3 regions of the Streptomyces sp. NPDC091376 genome follow, and region 2 is predicted to be linked to each of the others. Evidence: riboswitches for the same ligand, from Rfam matches in the RefSeq annotation. Region 2 holds a riboswitch; each other region holds the start of a gene.
The links. Region 2 has a riboswitch for cobalamin ahead of ACIQMR_RS15855 (energy-coupling factor ABC transporter permease). Riboswitches for the same ligand answer to the same signal wherever they lie in the genome.
Positions count from the first base shown of each region.

Region 1 (4,928 bases), on a different contig from region 2:
GGCGTAGCACATGTGGGTGTGGATCTGGGTGTCCGGACGTACCCCGCCGGTGGTGAGCCGGAACGCCTCGGTCGCCCAGTCGAGGTAGGCGGCGCGGCCGGCCGCCCGCAGGGGCAGTGTCTCGCGCAGGGCGGGTTCGTCGACCTGGATGACGGAGGTGCCCGCCGCCTCCAGGTCGCCGACCTCGTCGCGCAGGGCGAGGGCGACCTGCCGTGCGGTGTCGCCGAGCGGCTGGTCGTCGCGGACGAAGGACCAGGCGAGCATGGTGACCGGCCCGGTGAGCATGCCCTTGACCGGAAGGGCCGTGAGGGACTGCGCGTACGCCGTCCAGCGCACCGTCATCGGCTCGGGACGCGAGATGTCGCCGGCCAGGATCGGCGGGCGGACGTAACGGGTGCCGTAGGACTGGACCCAGCCGTGTTGGGTGGCGAGGTAGCCGGTGAGCTGCTCGGCGAAGTACTGCACCATGTCGTTGCGCTCGGGCTCGCCGTGCACCAGGACGTCGATGCCGGTCTTCTCCTGGAAGGAGATGACCTCCTGGATCTCCGCCTTGATGCGCTCTTCGTACCCGGCGGTGTCGATGCGGCCGGCACGCAGGTCGGCGCGTGCGGTACGCAGTTCGGTGGTCTGCGGGAACGACCCGATGGTCGTGGTCGGCAGCAGCGGCAGGCCGAGGTGGGCGCGCTGGGCGGCGGCACGTTCGGCGTACGGCTGGGAGCGGCGGGCGTCGGCACCGGTGACGGCGGCGGCGCGGGAGCGCACGGCCGGGTCGTGGGTGATGGGTGACGCGGCGCGGGAGGCCAGGTCGGCCCGGTTCGCGGCGAGTTCGCCCGCGATGGCGTCCGTGCCCTGGGCGAGGCCCTTGGCGAGGGTGACGGTCTCCGCCGTCTTCTGCCGGGCGAAGGCGAGCCAGCGCAGGATCTGCGGGTCGATGTCGTGCTCCGCGGCGGCGTCCAGCGGCACGTGCAGCAGCGAGCAGGAAGCGGAGACGTCGACCCGGTCGGCCAGCCCCAGCAGGGTGCCGAGTGTCGCCAGCGACCTGCTCAGGTCGTTCACCCAGATGTTGCGTCCGTTGACGACGCCCGCGACCAGGCGCTTGCCGGGCAGCCCGCCGACCGCGGCGAGGTCGTCGAGGTTGGCGGCTGCCGCCTCGGTGAAGTCCAGCGCGAGTCCCTCGACGGGCGCCTTGGCGAGGACGGGGAGGGCGTCGCCGAGCCGGTCGAAGTAGGAGGCGACCAGCAGCTTCGGCCGGTCCGTGAGCGCCCCGAGGTCGCGGTAGGCGCGGGCGGCGGCGTTCAGTTCGGCGGGGGAGCGGTCCTGGACGAGGGCGGGCTCGTCGAGCTGCACCCACTCGGCGCCGGCCGCGCGCAGGTCGGCGATCACCTCGGCGTACACGGGGAGCAGCCGGTCGAGCAGTGTGAGCGGGTCGAAGTCCGCGGCGACGCCGGGGGCGGGCTTGGCCAGCAGGAGGTAGGTGACCGGGCCGACGAGGACGGGCCGGGCGGTGAGGCCCTGGGCGAGAGCTTCCTTGAACTCGTCGACCTGCTTCGTGGAGTCGGCCGTGAAGACGGTGTCGGGGCCCAGCTCGGGGACCAGGTAGTGGTAGTTGGTGTCGAACCACTTGGTCATCTCCAGCGGCGCCACGTCCTGGGTGCCGCGGGCCATGGCGAAGTAACCGTCCAGGGCGTCGGCCGCGACGGCGTCGCGGTGCCGGGCGGGGACGGCGCCGACCATCACGCTGGTGTCGAGAACGTGGTCGTAGTACGAGAAGTCGCCGGTGGGCACCTCGTGGATGCCGGCGGCGGCGAGCTGCTGCCGGTTGCTCCGCCGGAGTTCGGCGGCGGCCGACCGGAGGGCGTCGGCGCTGACGCGGCCCTTCCAGTAGCCCTCGATGGCCTTCTTCAGCTCCCGGTCGTGTCCCTGGCGGGGGTAGCCGTACACGGTGGCCCGTGCTGCCGCGGCTGCGGACTTCGTTGTCACGGAGATCTCCTTCGCGAGATGAATCCCTGAGATCCCGGGAACGGGACGAGAGCGCGAAGGGTGACGGACCCGGACGGCCACGACCCCGCGCGGCAAAAGCACGGTCGTTCCGTCTGGTGTGTTCGCCGACCCGCCCTCGAGGTCACCGGGATGTCCACGCACGGAACGGTCCGCACGCGGGCAGTTGGCAGGTCTTCGGACTCGCGGGCACGTCCTCCTCGCCGGAGGACACCTACTGGCCGTCGCTTCCCAGCCCCTTACCGGGCCCAGTGCGTATGACGGCGGTCGTTCCCGCTCACCGCTGCGGGGCAGTCCCGGATTCCCACCGGGTTCCCTCTTACGACGCATCCCGCCTGGCGGACGGGGCGAACCAGCTGCACCGGCCAGCCTACGGGGCGGCACCTCACCGCAGGGCACCGTGTCCGTCATTCGGACGAAGGGAAAAGGCACGACGCGGACGACGCGGACGACGAGGAGGGGCGTGTGAGGCGAGGCACGTGAGGCGAGGCACGTGAGGCGAGGAACACGCCGGGGCGGGAAGCGCCCTCCGTGCGCTTCCCGCCCCGCTACCGGACGCCGGCCCCTCAACCCGCGCCCGGCCAAGGTGCCGAGTCCGGCGCACCAGGGCCCTCCCGGCCCCGGTGCCCGCAGCTCAACCCTGGTCGTACGTATGGAATCCGCGGCCGGACTTGCGACCGAGGAGTCCCGCCTCCACCATCCGCTGCAGCAGTGGGGGAGGGGCGTACAGAGGCTCCTTGAACTCCTCGTACAGCGACTCCGCGATCGAGGCCACCGTGTCCAGGCCGATCAGGTCCGCCAGCTTCAGTGGTCCCATGGGATGGGCGCAGCCCAGCTCCATCCCGGCGTCCACGTCGCAGGCGGAGGCGAAGCCCGACTCCGTCATGCGGATCGCGGACAGCAGGTACGGGACGAGCAGGGCGTTGACGACGAAGCCGGCCCGGTCCTGGGAGCGGATCACGGTCTTGCCGAGGGCACAGGTCGCGAACTCCTCGACCGTGGCGACCGTCTCGGCCGACGTATGCAGGGACGTCACGACCTCCACCAGCGGCAGCACGGGCACCGGATTGAAGAAGTGCAGTCCCACCACCCGGTCGGCGCGATGCGTCGCCATGCCCAGCCGCATGACCGGAAGGGAGGAGGTGTTGGTCGCCAGCACCGCCGCCGGATCCTCCACGATCTTGTCGAGTGCGACGAAGACCTCGGTCTTGGCGTCGGGGTTCTCCACGACCGCCTCGACGACGAGCTGCCGGTCGGCCAGATCGTCCAGGCTGCCGGTGAAGACCGTGCGGGCCAGGGCGTCCTGCGCCGCCGCACGCTCCAGCTTCCCGCGCCGGACAGCGCGGTCCAGGGAGGCGGCGATCCGGTCCCTCGCGGCGCGGGCAGCGACCGCGTCCACCTCGCAGACCACGGTGTCCAGCCCGGCCCTCGCGCAGACCTCGGCGATCCCCGCCCCCATCTGCCCGCCGCCGACGACACCGACGCGCGTGATGCCCGCGTTCACGCCTGCACCTCCGGCCTGCGCACGAGGTGGCGGGTGTAGGCGTCCGGGGTGAAGAACAGCGGCAACTCGCCCGTCATCGCGGTCCGTTCGAAGAGGGCGCGAATGTCGTCGACGGGCGCCCAGGGGTACTCGGCGCCGAGCGCCGTGATCTCGTCGTCGAGCAACTCCGTCACCGTCTCGCGGTCGATGACCCGGTGGCGCAGCCACTGCCAGATCTGCACGCGGGCGATCTCAGCGGTGGCGGCGTCCTCCATCAGCCCGCTGATGGCGACGGCGCCCTGACCGCGCAGCCAGGCGGCGTAGTACCGAAGGGCGACGGCGATGTTGGTGCGCACCCCGTCCGCGGTGGGCGGGCCGCTGATCCGTCGCACGGACAGCAGGTCGGCCGCAGTCACCTCCACGTCGTCGCGGGTGCGGTCCATCTGGTGGGGCCGGTCGCTGAGGACGCCGTCGAACACCTCGCGGCAGGTGGGGACGAGGGCGGGGTGGGCGACCCATGAGCCGTCGAAGCCGTCCTCCGCCTCCCGCTCCTTGTCGAGGCGCACCTTGGCCAGCGCGGCCTCGTTCGCGTCCGGGTCCTTGCCGGGGACCTGTGCGGCCATGCCGCCGATGGCGTGCGCGCCGCGCCGGTGGCAGGTGCGGACCAGCAGCTCGGTGTAGGCGCGCATGAACGGGGCCGTCATGGTGACCCGGGCGCGGTCGGGGAGGAGGAAGTCGGTGCGGTGGCCGAACGTCTTGATCAGGCTGAAGAGGTAGTCCCAGCGGCCGGCGTTCAGCCCGGCGCTGTGTTCGCGCAGTTCGTAGAGGATCTCCTCCATCTCGAACGCGGCGGTGATCGTCTCGATGAGGACGGTGGCGCGGATCGTGCCGCGCGGGATGCCGAGCAGGTCCTGGGCGAGGAGAAAGACGTCGTTCCACAGCCGGGCCTCGTAGCGGTTCTCCAGCTTGGGCAGGTAGAAGTACGGGCCGTACCCGGCGTCGATCTGCCGCTGCGCGCAGTGGAAGAAGTACAGGCCGAAGTCGACGAGCGCGGCGGGCACCGGCCGGCCGTCGAACTCCAGGTGTTCCTCGTCGAGGTGCCAGCCGCGCGGCCGGACCATGATGGTGGCGAGCCGGTTGCCGAGCCGGTACTCCTTGCCCTCGGCCGTGGTGAAGTCGATGCGTCGCTCGATCGCGTCGAGCAGGGTGAGCTGGCCGCCGATGACGTTGTCCCACAGGGGTGCGGTGGCGTCCTCGAAGTCGGCCATCCACACCTTGGCGCCCGAGTTGAGCGCGTTGACGGCCATCCGCCGTTCCGGCGGCCCGGTGATCTCCACACGCCGGTCCGTCAGACCGGGTGCGGGCGGCGCCACCCGCCAGACGGGGTCGGCCCGGACGGCGGAAGTGACCACGGGGAAGTCGAGAGGCGAGCCCGAGGCGAGTCGCA
Region 1 is NZ_JBIVUF010000026.1:35,577-40,504, forward strand. Features, by position in the region: gene metE (5-methyltetrahydropteroyltriglutamate--homocysteine S-methyltransferase) at 1-1,980, opposite strand, end outside; cobalamin riboswitch at 2,149-2,370, opposite strand; gene ACIQMR_RS34520 (3-hydroxybutyryl-CoA dehydrogenase) at 2,633-3,502, opposite strand; gene aceB (malate synthase A) at 3,499-4,928, opposite strand, start outside.
Region 1: another riboswitch for cobalamin. It lies ahead of metE (5-methyltetrahydropteroyltriglutamate--homocysteine S-methyltransferase); the one in region 2 lies ahead of ACIQMR_RS15855 (energy-coupling factor ABC transporter permease).

Region 2 (4,928 bases):
TCGCCCACGGCCGCCGCAGCCGCGCCGCGTCCAGCAGTTCCCCGTCGGCCAGCAGCCCGGCGACCGGCCCCGTCCGCAGCCCCGAGGGGGACAGCACGGCCGCGTCGTCGGCCCACCGCAGTGCCAGATCCACGTCGTGCGTGGCCATCACCACGGTCGTACCACCCTCGCCGAGCCGCCCGAGCACGGCCAGGAGGCGCTCCTGGCCGTGCGGATCGAGACCCGCGGTCGGCTCGTCCAGGACCAGCACCCGGGGCCGCATCGCCACGGCACCCGCGATCGCCGCCCGCTTGCGCTGCCCGTAGGAGAGGAGATGCGTCGGCCGGTCCTCCAGGGCGGCGATGTCCAGCGCCTCCAGTGCCTCGGCGACCCGCGCCCGTACCTCCCGCTCCGGCAGGCCCAGGTTCATCGGCCCGAACGACACGTCCTGCCCGACCGACGCGGCGAACAGCTGATCGTCCGGGTCCTGCACGACCAGCTGCACGGTCGACCGGAGCCGGGTCAGCCCCTTGCGGTCGTACGTGATCGGCTCGCCGTCCAGCAGCAGCCGGCCCTCGGCGCACCGCAGACCGCCGCTGAGCAGCCGCATGAGGGTCGTCTTGCCACTGCCGTTGCGGCCGAGCAGCGCCAGGGACCGGCCGGCGGCCACGGCAAAGTCGACGCCACTGAGCACCGGTGGGTCGTCGGCGTACGCGAATCCCGCGCCGGCCAGCTCCACCACGGGCGATGTGTTCACAGGACCGACCTTTCCAGGACGAAGGTGAGGGCGACGATCCCGGCGAGCAGCCCGGCGGTGGCCGCGAGGAAGCGCGCGGACACCGTCGCCCGCGGCACCAGTACGCGCAGCGTCCCGTCGTAGCCGCGCCCGGCCAGCCCTGTGTGGAGCCGCTGGGCCCGGTCGAAGGCCCGCACGAAGGCGGTGGCGCCGAGCCCGGCGAGGGAACGCCACGTGGCCGCCCGGGAGGTGTGCCCGAGCCTGGCGGCCTGCGCCTCACGGATCCGGTGGACCGTGTCCAGCAGCAGGAAGCTGATGCGGTACATGACGAGCGCGACATCGACCACCGGCGCCGGAACACCCGCCCGTACCAGCCGCGGCAGGACGTCGGACACGGGAGTGGTGAACGCGAACAGCAGCACCCCGAGCGAGGCGGCCGACGTCCGCAACAGAAGCTCGCCCGCGTGCGCCGGGCCGCCCGGCGCGAACGCCACGAAGCCGTCCGGCCCGCCGACGGCGAACAGCAGCGGCGCCGCACCCGTCACGCAGAAGCCCAGCGGAACGCGCCACGCCCGCCACAGCTGCCGCGGCGCCACACCCGCCGGGCCGAGCAGCACGGCGAGCGCGGCGGCGGCGACCAGCACGGCACCCGGCCACGGCGGCAGTGAGATCGCACAGAACGTCAGCCCGAGTCCCAGCGCCGCCTTCTCGCAGGGATGGCGGCGGCGCCAGCGACTGCTGTGCGCCGCCGCGTCGATCGGCAGCACCGGTGATCAGGCAGCGGGACCGTCGGAGGGGACGGCTGCCCGCGATGCGTCCCCGGGAGCGGCCGCCGCGGCACGGGCCTCGCCCTGACGGCGGCCCTTGCGCAGCCCGAAGTAGTAGGCCAGGACCCCCGCGCCGAGCGCCGCCTGCAGGGCGAACAGCGCGGACTCGACCTCGCCGGACGGGGGCTCGTACAACGGGGAGAACCAGGGCTCGTAGTCCGGCGCGATCTCGGTGATCGCCGTCTCCGCCTCGGCGTCCGCGCCGGCGAAGGGCTCCTCCTTGTGGTCGCCCAGTCCCAGCACGAGGGGGAACACGGCCAGCGCGGCCACGATCACCAGCAGCAGTGTGTTGATCTTCGCGTTACGGCTCATCGGACCGCGGCCTCCTTCTTGTTCCCACCCTGGAGCAGCACACCGAGCCGGGTCAGCTCACCCTTGCTCGACTGGACGAGGAGACGCATCACCAGCACGGTGAGCAGACCCTCGCTGACCGCCAGCGGGATCTGGGTGATCGCGAAGATGCCGCCGAACTTGGCGAGTGCGCCGGCGAAGCCGCTGCCCGGGTCGGGGAACGCCAGCGCCAGTTGCACACTGGTGACGCAGTACGTGGACAGATCCGCGACGAACGCGCCGAAGAACACGCTCACCATCAGCGGCAGTTCGAACCGCCGCAGCAGCCGGTACACCGCGTACCCGGCCCAGGGCCCGACGATCGCCATGGAGAAGGCGTTGGCGCCGAGTGTGGTGAGCCCGCCGTGGGCCAGCAGCAGCGACTGGAACAGCAGGGTGATCGTGCCCAGTACCGCCATGATGGGTGGTCTGAACAGGATCGCGCCCAGTCCCGTACCGGTCGGATGGGAGCAACTCCCGGTCACGGACGGGATCTTCAGCGCGGAAAGGACGAAGGTGAAGGCCCCGGAGGCGCCGAGCAGCAGAGTCGACTCGGGATGGGCCTTGACCTCACGGGTGAGCGCCCGGACGCCGTGGATGACGAAGGGGGCGGACGCGGCGCCCCAGGCGGCCGCGTGCAACGGGGGCAGATACCCCTCGGCTATGTGCATGGTCGGGAGACCCTCTCCAACACCTCGTGGATGGACAACGCGCCTTGGCCGGTCTCCTGGCTGACGGGTCAATCCGCCCGGGCTCCGCCTTCCCGGACGCCGCGGTCTCCCACGGCGGTCCAGTGGCTTCCTTGCGGATGGAGCCGGACTTCCCGATCACAGTGGCGAGGGCCGCACCGGTACCGCACCGGTTTCCCGTTCACCAAGGCGGTGCGACATTAGTGCTTTGACCAGGTACATCACAAGCCGCGCACGGAGGCGCGCCGTCAGACCTTGTGATACGAGTACGCTTCCTGGGCCGCCGCCTCCACTTCGTCCAGAGCGCCTCCCGCCGCCGCGGTGACCACCGCGGCGACCGCGCCCTCGACGAACGGCGCGTCCACGAGCCGGGTCCCCTCCGGCAGTTCGTCGCCCTCGGCCAGCAGCGACTTCACCGTCAGCACGGCGCTGCCGAGATCCGCCAGTACGGCCACTCCCGCGCCACGGTCGACCTCCCGCGCCGCAGCGGCGATCAGCTCCGAACTGGTGCCGAGCCCACCGTCCGGCAGACCGCCCGCGGGCGCGAGAGGCACCGAAGGGGCGCCGCCGGCGAGGCCCCGCGCGAGTTCGGCGACGGACGCGGCGAGCTGAGCGCTGTGCGACACGAGGACGATGCCGACCTGACCCGCCGCACTCACCGCGCCACCTCCTCGAGCGCAGCGATCAGCAGCGCGGAGGACGTCGCCCCCGGGTCCTGGTGCCCGATGCTGCGCTCGCCCAGATAGCTCGCCCTGCCCTTGCGCGCCAACATCGGCACGGTCGCGAGCGCGCCCTCCTCGGCGGCGGCCCGGGCGGCCGCGAAGGACTCGTCCAGCGCCGCGGCCGCCGGCTCCAGCGCGTCCAGCATCGTCTTGTCCCCGGCCTTCGCGCCGCCGAGCTGGGCCACCGCGGCGATCCCGGCCCGCAGCGCTTCGGCGAGCTGCGCCGGGGACACCTCGGGATCGTCGCCCAGGGCCTTGCCGGCCCGCCGCAGCAGCGTCCCGTACAGAGGGCCCGAGGCCCCGCCGACCGTCGAGATCAACTGCCGCCCGGACAGGATCAGTACGGCACCCGGGGTATCCGGCGCGTCCTTCTCCAGAGCGGCCGTCACCGCGGTGAAACCGCGCTGCATGTTGATGCCGTGGTCGGCGTCCCCGATCGCGGAGTCGAGTTCGGTCAGCCGGCCGGCCTCACGGCCCACGGCGTCGGCGGCGGCCGTCATCCAGCGGCGGAAGAAGTCCGTGTCGAGCACAATGTCTCCTTCGTTTCCCATGGTCAGCGGCCCCAGCGCAGTCCGGGCGTCGACACGGGCGCGTCCCACAGCCGCAGCAGTTCCTCGTCCGCCTCGCACAGCGTCACCGAGCAGCCGGCCATGTCGAGCGAGGTGACGTAGTTCCCGACCAGGGTCCGCGCCACCGGCACGCCGCGCTCGGCCAGCACCCGGTGCACCTCCGCGGTGAACCCGTACAGCTCCAGCAGCGGTGTCGCTCCCATCCCGTTCACCAGCGCCAGCACCGGACTGGACGGCTCCAGGTCCTCCAGGACGGCGTTCACGGCGAAGTCCGCGATCTCCCGCGACGTCATCATCGGCCGCCGCTCACGGCCCGGCTCGCCATGGATACCGATCCCCAACTCCAGCTCGCCGGACGGCAGGTCGAACGTGGGCGAGCCCTTGGCCGGCGTCGTGACCGCGCTCAGCGCCACACCGAAGCTCCGCGAGCGCTCGTTGACCCGGCGGGCGAGGGCCTCGACCCGTTCCAGCGGTGCACCCTCCTCGGCCGCCGCACCCGCGATCTTCTCGACGAACAGCGTCGCACCCGTCCCGCGCCTGCCCGCCGTGTACAGACTGTCCGTGACCGCCACGTCGTCGTTCACCAGCACCTTGGCGATCTGGACGCCCTCGTCCTCGGCGAGCTCCTGGGCCATGTCGAAGTTCAGCACGTCGCCGGTGTAGTTCTTGACGATGAACAGCACCCCCGCCCCGCTGTCCACGGCGGCCGCCGCCCTCGCCATCTGATCCGGGACGGGTGAGGTGAAGATCTCGCCGGGGCATGCCGCCGAGAGCATCCCGGGCCCGACGAACCCGCCGTGCAGGGGCTCGTGCCCCGAGCCGCCGCCCGACACCAGCGCCACCTTGCCGGCGACCGGCGCGTCCGCCCGCACGACGACCCTGTTCTCGACGTCCACCCTCAGGCCGGGATGCGCCGCGGCCATCCCGCGCAAGGCGTCCGCGACGACCGTCTCGGGGACATTGATGAGCATCCTCATGGGAACCTCCTGATGAGACTGGTGACGATCTCACTGCGGACGGTGTCTTCTCAGGTCGGACCGCGCCGGCACCGTGCCGTACGCCCTGGCCCTGCCAGT
Region 2 is NZ_JBIVUF010000006.1:338,035-342,962, reverse strand. Features, by position in the region: gene ACIQMR_RS15870 (energy-coupling factor ABC transporter ATP-binding protein) at 1-736, opposite strand, end outside; gene cbiQ (cobalt ECF transporter T component CbiQ) at 733-1,482, opposite strand; gene ACIQMR_RS15860 (energy-coupling factor ABC transporter substrate-binding protein) at 1,489-1,854, opposite strand; gene ACIQMR_RS15855 (energy-coupling factor ABC transporter permease) at 1,851-2,543, opposite strand; cobalamin riboswitch at 2,572-2,793, opposite strand; gene ACIQMR_RS15850 (PTS-dependent dihydroxyacetone kinase phosphotransferase subunit DhaM) at 2,810-3,220, opposite strand; gene dhaL (dihydroxyacetone kinase subunit DhaL) at 3,217-3,813, opposite strand; gene dhaK (dihydroxyacetone kinase subunit DhaK) at 3,837-4,829, opposite strand.

Region 3 (4,928 bases), on a different contig from region 2:
GGCGCCGCCGTTCAACGCGTGGACGGCGTGGTCGAGTTCGTCGGTCGTCGCGGCGAGGCGCGGGACGACCTCACGGGCGGCGAAGTCGAGGATGTCGGCGACGGCCTGCCCGTGCCCCTGGGACACGGAGGCGACGGCGGCCGGATTCCAGTCGGCCGCCTCCATCGCCTCGACCAGCGCGCGGGCGGCCGCCTCCGCCTCGTCGGCGGTGGTGCGGGTCGCGGCCGACTCGTCGAGGCCGAGGGCTTCGCGCAGCCCGGGCAGGGCCGTCGCACCGCCCCAGATCTGGCGGGCGCGGAGGATGGAGAGGACCAGGTTGACCCGCTCGGGACCGGTGGGGGCGCCGCCGAGGACATGCAGACCGTCGCGGATCTGGGCGTCCTTGACCTCGCACAGCCAGCCGTCGACGTGCAGCAGGAAGTCGTCGAAGCCGTCGTCGTCGGGGCGGTCGTCCAGCCCGAGGTCGTGGTCGAGCTTCGCGGCCTGGATCAGGGTCCAGATCTGGGCGCGGATGGCGGGGAGCTTCGCCGGGTCCATCGAGGAGATCTGCGCGTACTCGTCGAGCAGTTGCTCCAGGCGCGCGATGTCGCCGTAGGAGTCTGCGCGGGCCATCGGCGGGACGAGATGGTCGATGAGGGTGGCGTGCACCCGGCGCTTGGCCTGGGTGCCCTCGCCCGGGTCGTTGACGAGGAACGGGTAGACCAGCGGCAGATCACCGAGTGCGGCGTCCGGCGCGCAGGCGGCGGACAGTCCGGCGTTCTTGCCGGGCAGCCACTCCAGGTTGCCGTGCTTGCCGAGGTGGATCATCGCGTCGGCGCCGAAGCCGCCGTCCGACGCGGCGGCCGCGATCCAGCGGTAGGCGGCCAGGTAGTGGTGCGAGGGCGGCAGGTCGGGATCGTGGTAGATCGCGATCGGGTTCTCGCCGAAGCCGCGCGGCGGCTGGATGACGATCAGGAGGTTCCCGCGGCGCAGGGCCGCCAGGACGATGTCGCCTTCGGGGTTGCGGGAGCGGTCCAGGAACATCTCGCCGGGCGCGGGACCCCAGTGCTCCTCGACGTGCTCGCGCAGCTCCGCGGGCAGGGTCGCGTACCAGCGCCGGTAGTCGGCGGCGGGGATGCGGACCGGGTTGCGGGCGAGCTGCTCCTCGGTGAGCCAGTCCTGGTCGTGGCCGCCCGCCTCGATGAGCGCGCGGATCAGCTCGTCGCCGTCGCCCGATGACAGACCGGGGATCTCCTCGGCGCCGAAGTCGTAGCCCTCGTCGCGGAGTCGGCGCAGCAGCGTGACGGCGGACGCGGGGGTGTCGAGGCCGACCGCGTTGCCGATGCGGGAGTGCTTCGTCGGGTACGCGGAGAGGACGAGCGCGAGGCGCTTCTCGGCGTTCGGGATGTGGCGGAGCCGGGCGTGGCGTACCGCGATCCCGGCGACGCGGGCCGCGCGCTCGGGGTCGGCGACATAGGCCGGGAGGCCGTCCTCGTCGATCTCCTTGAAGGAGAACGGGACGGTGATCAGCCGCCCGTCGAACTCGGGCACGGCGACCTGGCTGGCGGCGTCCAGCGGGGACAGGCCCTCGTCGCTCTCCTCCCAGGCGCTGCGCGACCCGGTCAGACACAGCGCCTGGAGCACGGGCACGTCGAGCGCGGCGAGCGCGCCCGCGTCCCATGCCTCGTCGCCCGCCCGTCGCCCATCACCACCCTGAACGGCGGCGCTTCGCACCGTCACCTCCATCTCGGCGGCCTGTGCTTCGGCCGGCCTGGTGCCGCCGGCGGCGAGGACCGTGGTCACGACGGCGTCGGCGCCGCCGAGCCGGTCGACCAGCTCGGGCTCGGGGGCGCGGAGCGAGGCGACGTAGAGGGGAAGGGCCTGGCCGCCCGCGTCCTCGATGGCGTCGCAGAGGGCGCCGACGAAGGCGGTGTTGCCGCTCATGTGGTGGGCGCGGTAGTAGAGCACGGCGACCGTGGGGCCGGTCGTGCCGCGCGGGACGCGGTCGAGGGGACCCCAGGTGGGGGCGGGAGCCGGGGGCTCGAAGCCGTGGCCGGTGAGCAGGACCGTGTCGGACAGGAACCGGGCGAGCTGCTCCAGGTTGTCCGGGCCGCCGTGTGCGAGGTAGGCGTGCGCCTCGGCCGCGATGCCGATGGGGACGGTGGAGGCCTCCATCAGCTGGGCGTCCGGAGCCTGTTCGCCGGTGAGCACGACGACGGGCCGGTCGTGGGCGAGCACGGCGTCGATCCACTCCTGCCAGGCGCGGATGCCGCCGAGGAGGCGTACGACGACGAGGGCGGTGCCCTCGAGGAGCTCGGGCAGCTCGTCGAGGCGGAGGCGGGAGGGGTTCGCGAAGCGGTACGGAACCGGTCCCGCGGCCGCGCGGGCGCTGAGCAGGTCCGTGTCGGAGGTCGACAGCAGCAGGATCGTGGGCGTCGCCGGGGGCGTCGTCGCGTGCGTCATCGCGTGCGCAGGCCTTCCTCGGGGTTTCCGCGCCCCGGGTGGTCGTCGTCGGCGGGAGTTCCTGACTCACCCGGCCGCCAAGTCGAGGCCCGGTTCACAGTGGCGGGACCGCGCCGGATTCTCACCGGGCTTCCTCCCTAGGGTCCTGGGACCCTGTGCCGTCTGCATAGTAGAGGCTGCCTGCGCCGTGGGTATGCTCGCGGCCATGCCGCCCACACCCACAACCCCGGCGGACCCGGGCGAACCTCGCATACGGGACCGAGGTGACGCCTGCCCCGGCGCGCTGCGGCTGCACGCGGCGGACGACGGGCCACTGGCCCGACTCCGCGTACCCGCCGGACTTCTGACGGCGCGTCAGCTCATGGTGCTGGCCGATGCGGCGGAGCGACTGGGCGACGGTGCGGTCAGCATCACGTCCCGGGGGAACGTGGAACTGCGCGGCCTCGCCGGGGGATGCGGTGCGGAGCTCGCGGGGCTGCTGCGGGAGTGCGGCCTGTTGCCGTCCGACACCCATGAGCGGGTGCGCAATGTCGTGGCCTCGCCGCTGGCCGGACTCGACGGACTCGGCTGTGGCGACGTGCAGTTGTGGGCGCGGGAGCTGGACGCGCTGCTGTGCGCGAGCGGCCGGGCGGCGCGGCTCTCGGGCCGTTTCCTGTTCGCCCTGGACGACGGGCGGGGAGATGTGGCGGGACTCGGCGCGGATGTGACCTTGCTCGCAGAGGCGGAGGGTTCGGCGGTCCTACGGGTGGGCGCCGCCGCCTTCCGCGTACGCGCGGACGACGCGGCGCGGGCCGCGTTGGCGGCTGCGGGCGCCTTCCTGGAAGCGGCGTCGGACACGGGCGCGTGGCGGGTACGGGAACTGCCGGCGGACCGGGAGCCGGCACTGGGGGCGCACCTGGAGCGAGCGGGCGTCCCGGCGGAGGCCCGGCCCCCGGAGCCCCGCGTCCGCGACACCGTCGAGGCTGTGCGGGCGGGACCTCTGCCGGGGATCGTGAAGGGGCCCGGCGGCTGGTCCCTTTCCGTGGCCGCGCCGCTCGGGCGGCTCGGCGTCGCACAACTGCGGCACCTTCTCCCCGCTCCGGGCGGCGAGGTGCGGCTCACCCCGTGGCGCGGGGTCGTCGTGCCCGGGTTCGGCAGCCGGGACGTGGCCGGGGCCCGGCTCGGGCGGCTCGCCGACGCGGGGTTCGTCACGGACGCCGGCTCCCCCTGGTACGGGGTCGGCGCCTGCACCGGCCGCCCCGGGTGCGCCAGGTCGCTGGCCGACGTACGGGCCGACGCGACGGCCGGCGTACGGGCCGGCACGGCTGCCCGCCACGGCGGTCCGCCGGTGTACTGGTCCGGCTGCGAGCGCCGCTGCGGCCGGCCCCACGGCGCTTACGTGGACGTCGTGGCCACGGCCGACGGCACGTACCGCGTCACCGAGCCGTTCTCCGGCACCACCTCCACTTCCGCCCACGCCTCCGCCCAGACCCCTGCCTCTGCCGCCGACCGGACCGACACCCGGGCCCAGGACCGTACGAGTACGACGAAATGAGCGAGACCACAGTGTTCGACTACGAGAAGGACGGCGCGGAGATCTACCGCCAGTCCTTCGCCACGATCCGCGCCGAGGCCGACCTCGCCGCGCTGCCCGCCGACGTCAGCCAGGTCGCGGTGCGGATGATCCACGCCTGCGGCATGGTCGACCTCGTCCGCGATCTCGTGTACTCGCCCGCTGTCGTGGCCCGCGCCCGCGCGGCCCTGCGCGCCGGTGCGCCGATCCTCTGCGACGCGCAGATGGTCGCGAGCGGTGTCACCCGCAAGCGGCTGCCCGCCGACAACGAGGTGATATGCACGCTGTCGGACCCGTCCGTGCCCGCGCTCGCCGCGGACCTCGGAACGACCCGCAGCGCCGCCGCCCTCGAACTGTGGCGCGACCGGATGGAGGGCTCGGTCGTCGCCGTCGGCAACGCGCCCACCGCTCTCTTCCGGCTCCTGGAGATGATCGGCGAGGGAGCGCCCCGCCCGGCGGCCGTCATCGGCGTCCCGGTGGGCTTCATCGGCGCCGCCGAGTCCAAGGACGCCCTCGCCGGACACGGCGGCGGCATCGAGCACCTGGTGGTACGGGGGCGGCGCGGCGGCAGCGCCATGGCCGCGGCGGCGATCAACGCGATAGCGAGTGAGGCAGAGTGAGCACGCAGCAGGCCGGCCGACTGTACGGAGTCGGGCTGGGTCCCGGCGACCCGTCCCTGATGACTCTGCGGGCGGTCGAAGTCATCGCCGAGGCCGACGTGGTGGCGTACCACAGTGCCCGCCACGGCCGGTCCATCGCGCGTTCCATCGTGGCGAAGCACCTGCGCTCCGACCACATCGAGGAGCGGCTGATGTACCCGATCACGGTGGAGACCACCGACCATCCCGGCGGGTACCGCGGCGCGCTCGACGACTTCTACGAGGAGGCGGCGGAGCGGCTCGCGGCGCACCTCGACGCCGGGCGGACCGTGGCC
Region 3 is NZ_JBIVUF010000002.1:360,426-365,353, forward strand. Features, by position in the region: gene cobN (cobaltochelatase subunit CobN) at 1-2,442, opposite strand, end outside; cobalamin riboswitch at 2,479-2,614, opposite strand; gene ACIQMR_RS05970 (cobalamin biosynthesis protein CobG) at 2,648-3,976, shown strand; gene ACIQMR_RS05975 (precorrin-8X methylmutase) at 3,973-4,614, shown strand; gene ACIQMR_RS05980 (precorrin-2 C(20)-methyltransferase) at 4,611-4,928, shown strand, end outside.
Region 3: another riboswitch for cobalamin. It lies ahead of cobN (cobaltochelatase subunit CobN); the one in region 2 lies ahead of ACIQMR_RS15855 (energy-coupling factor ABC transporter permease).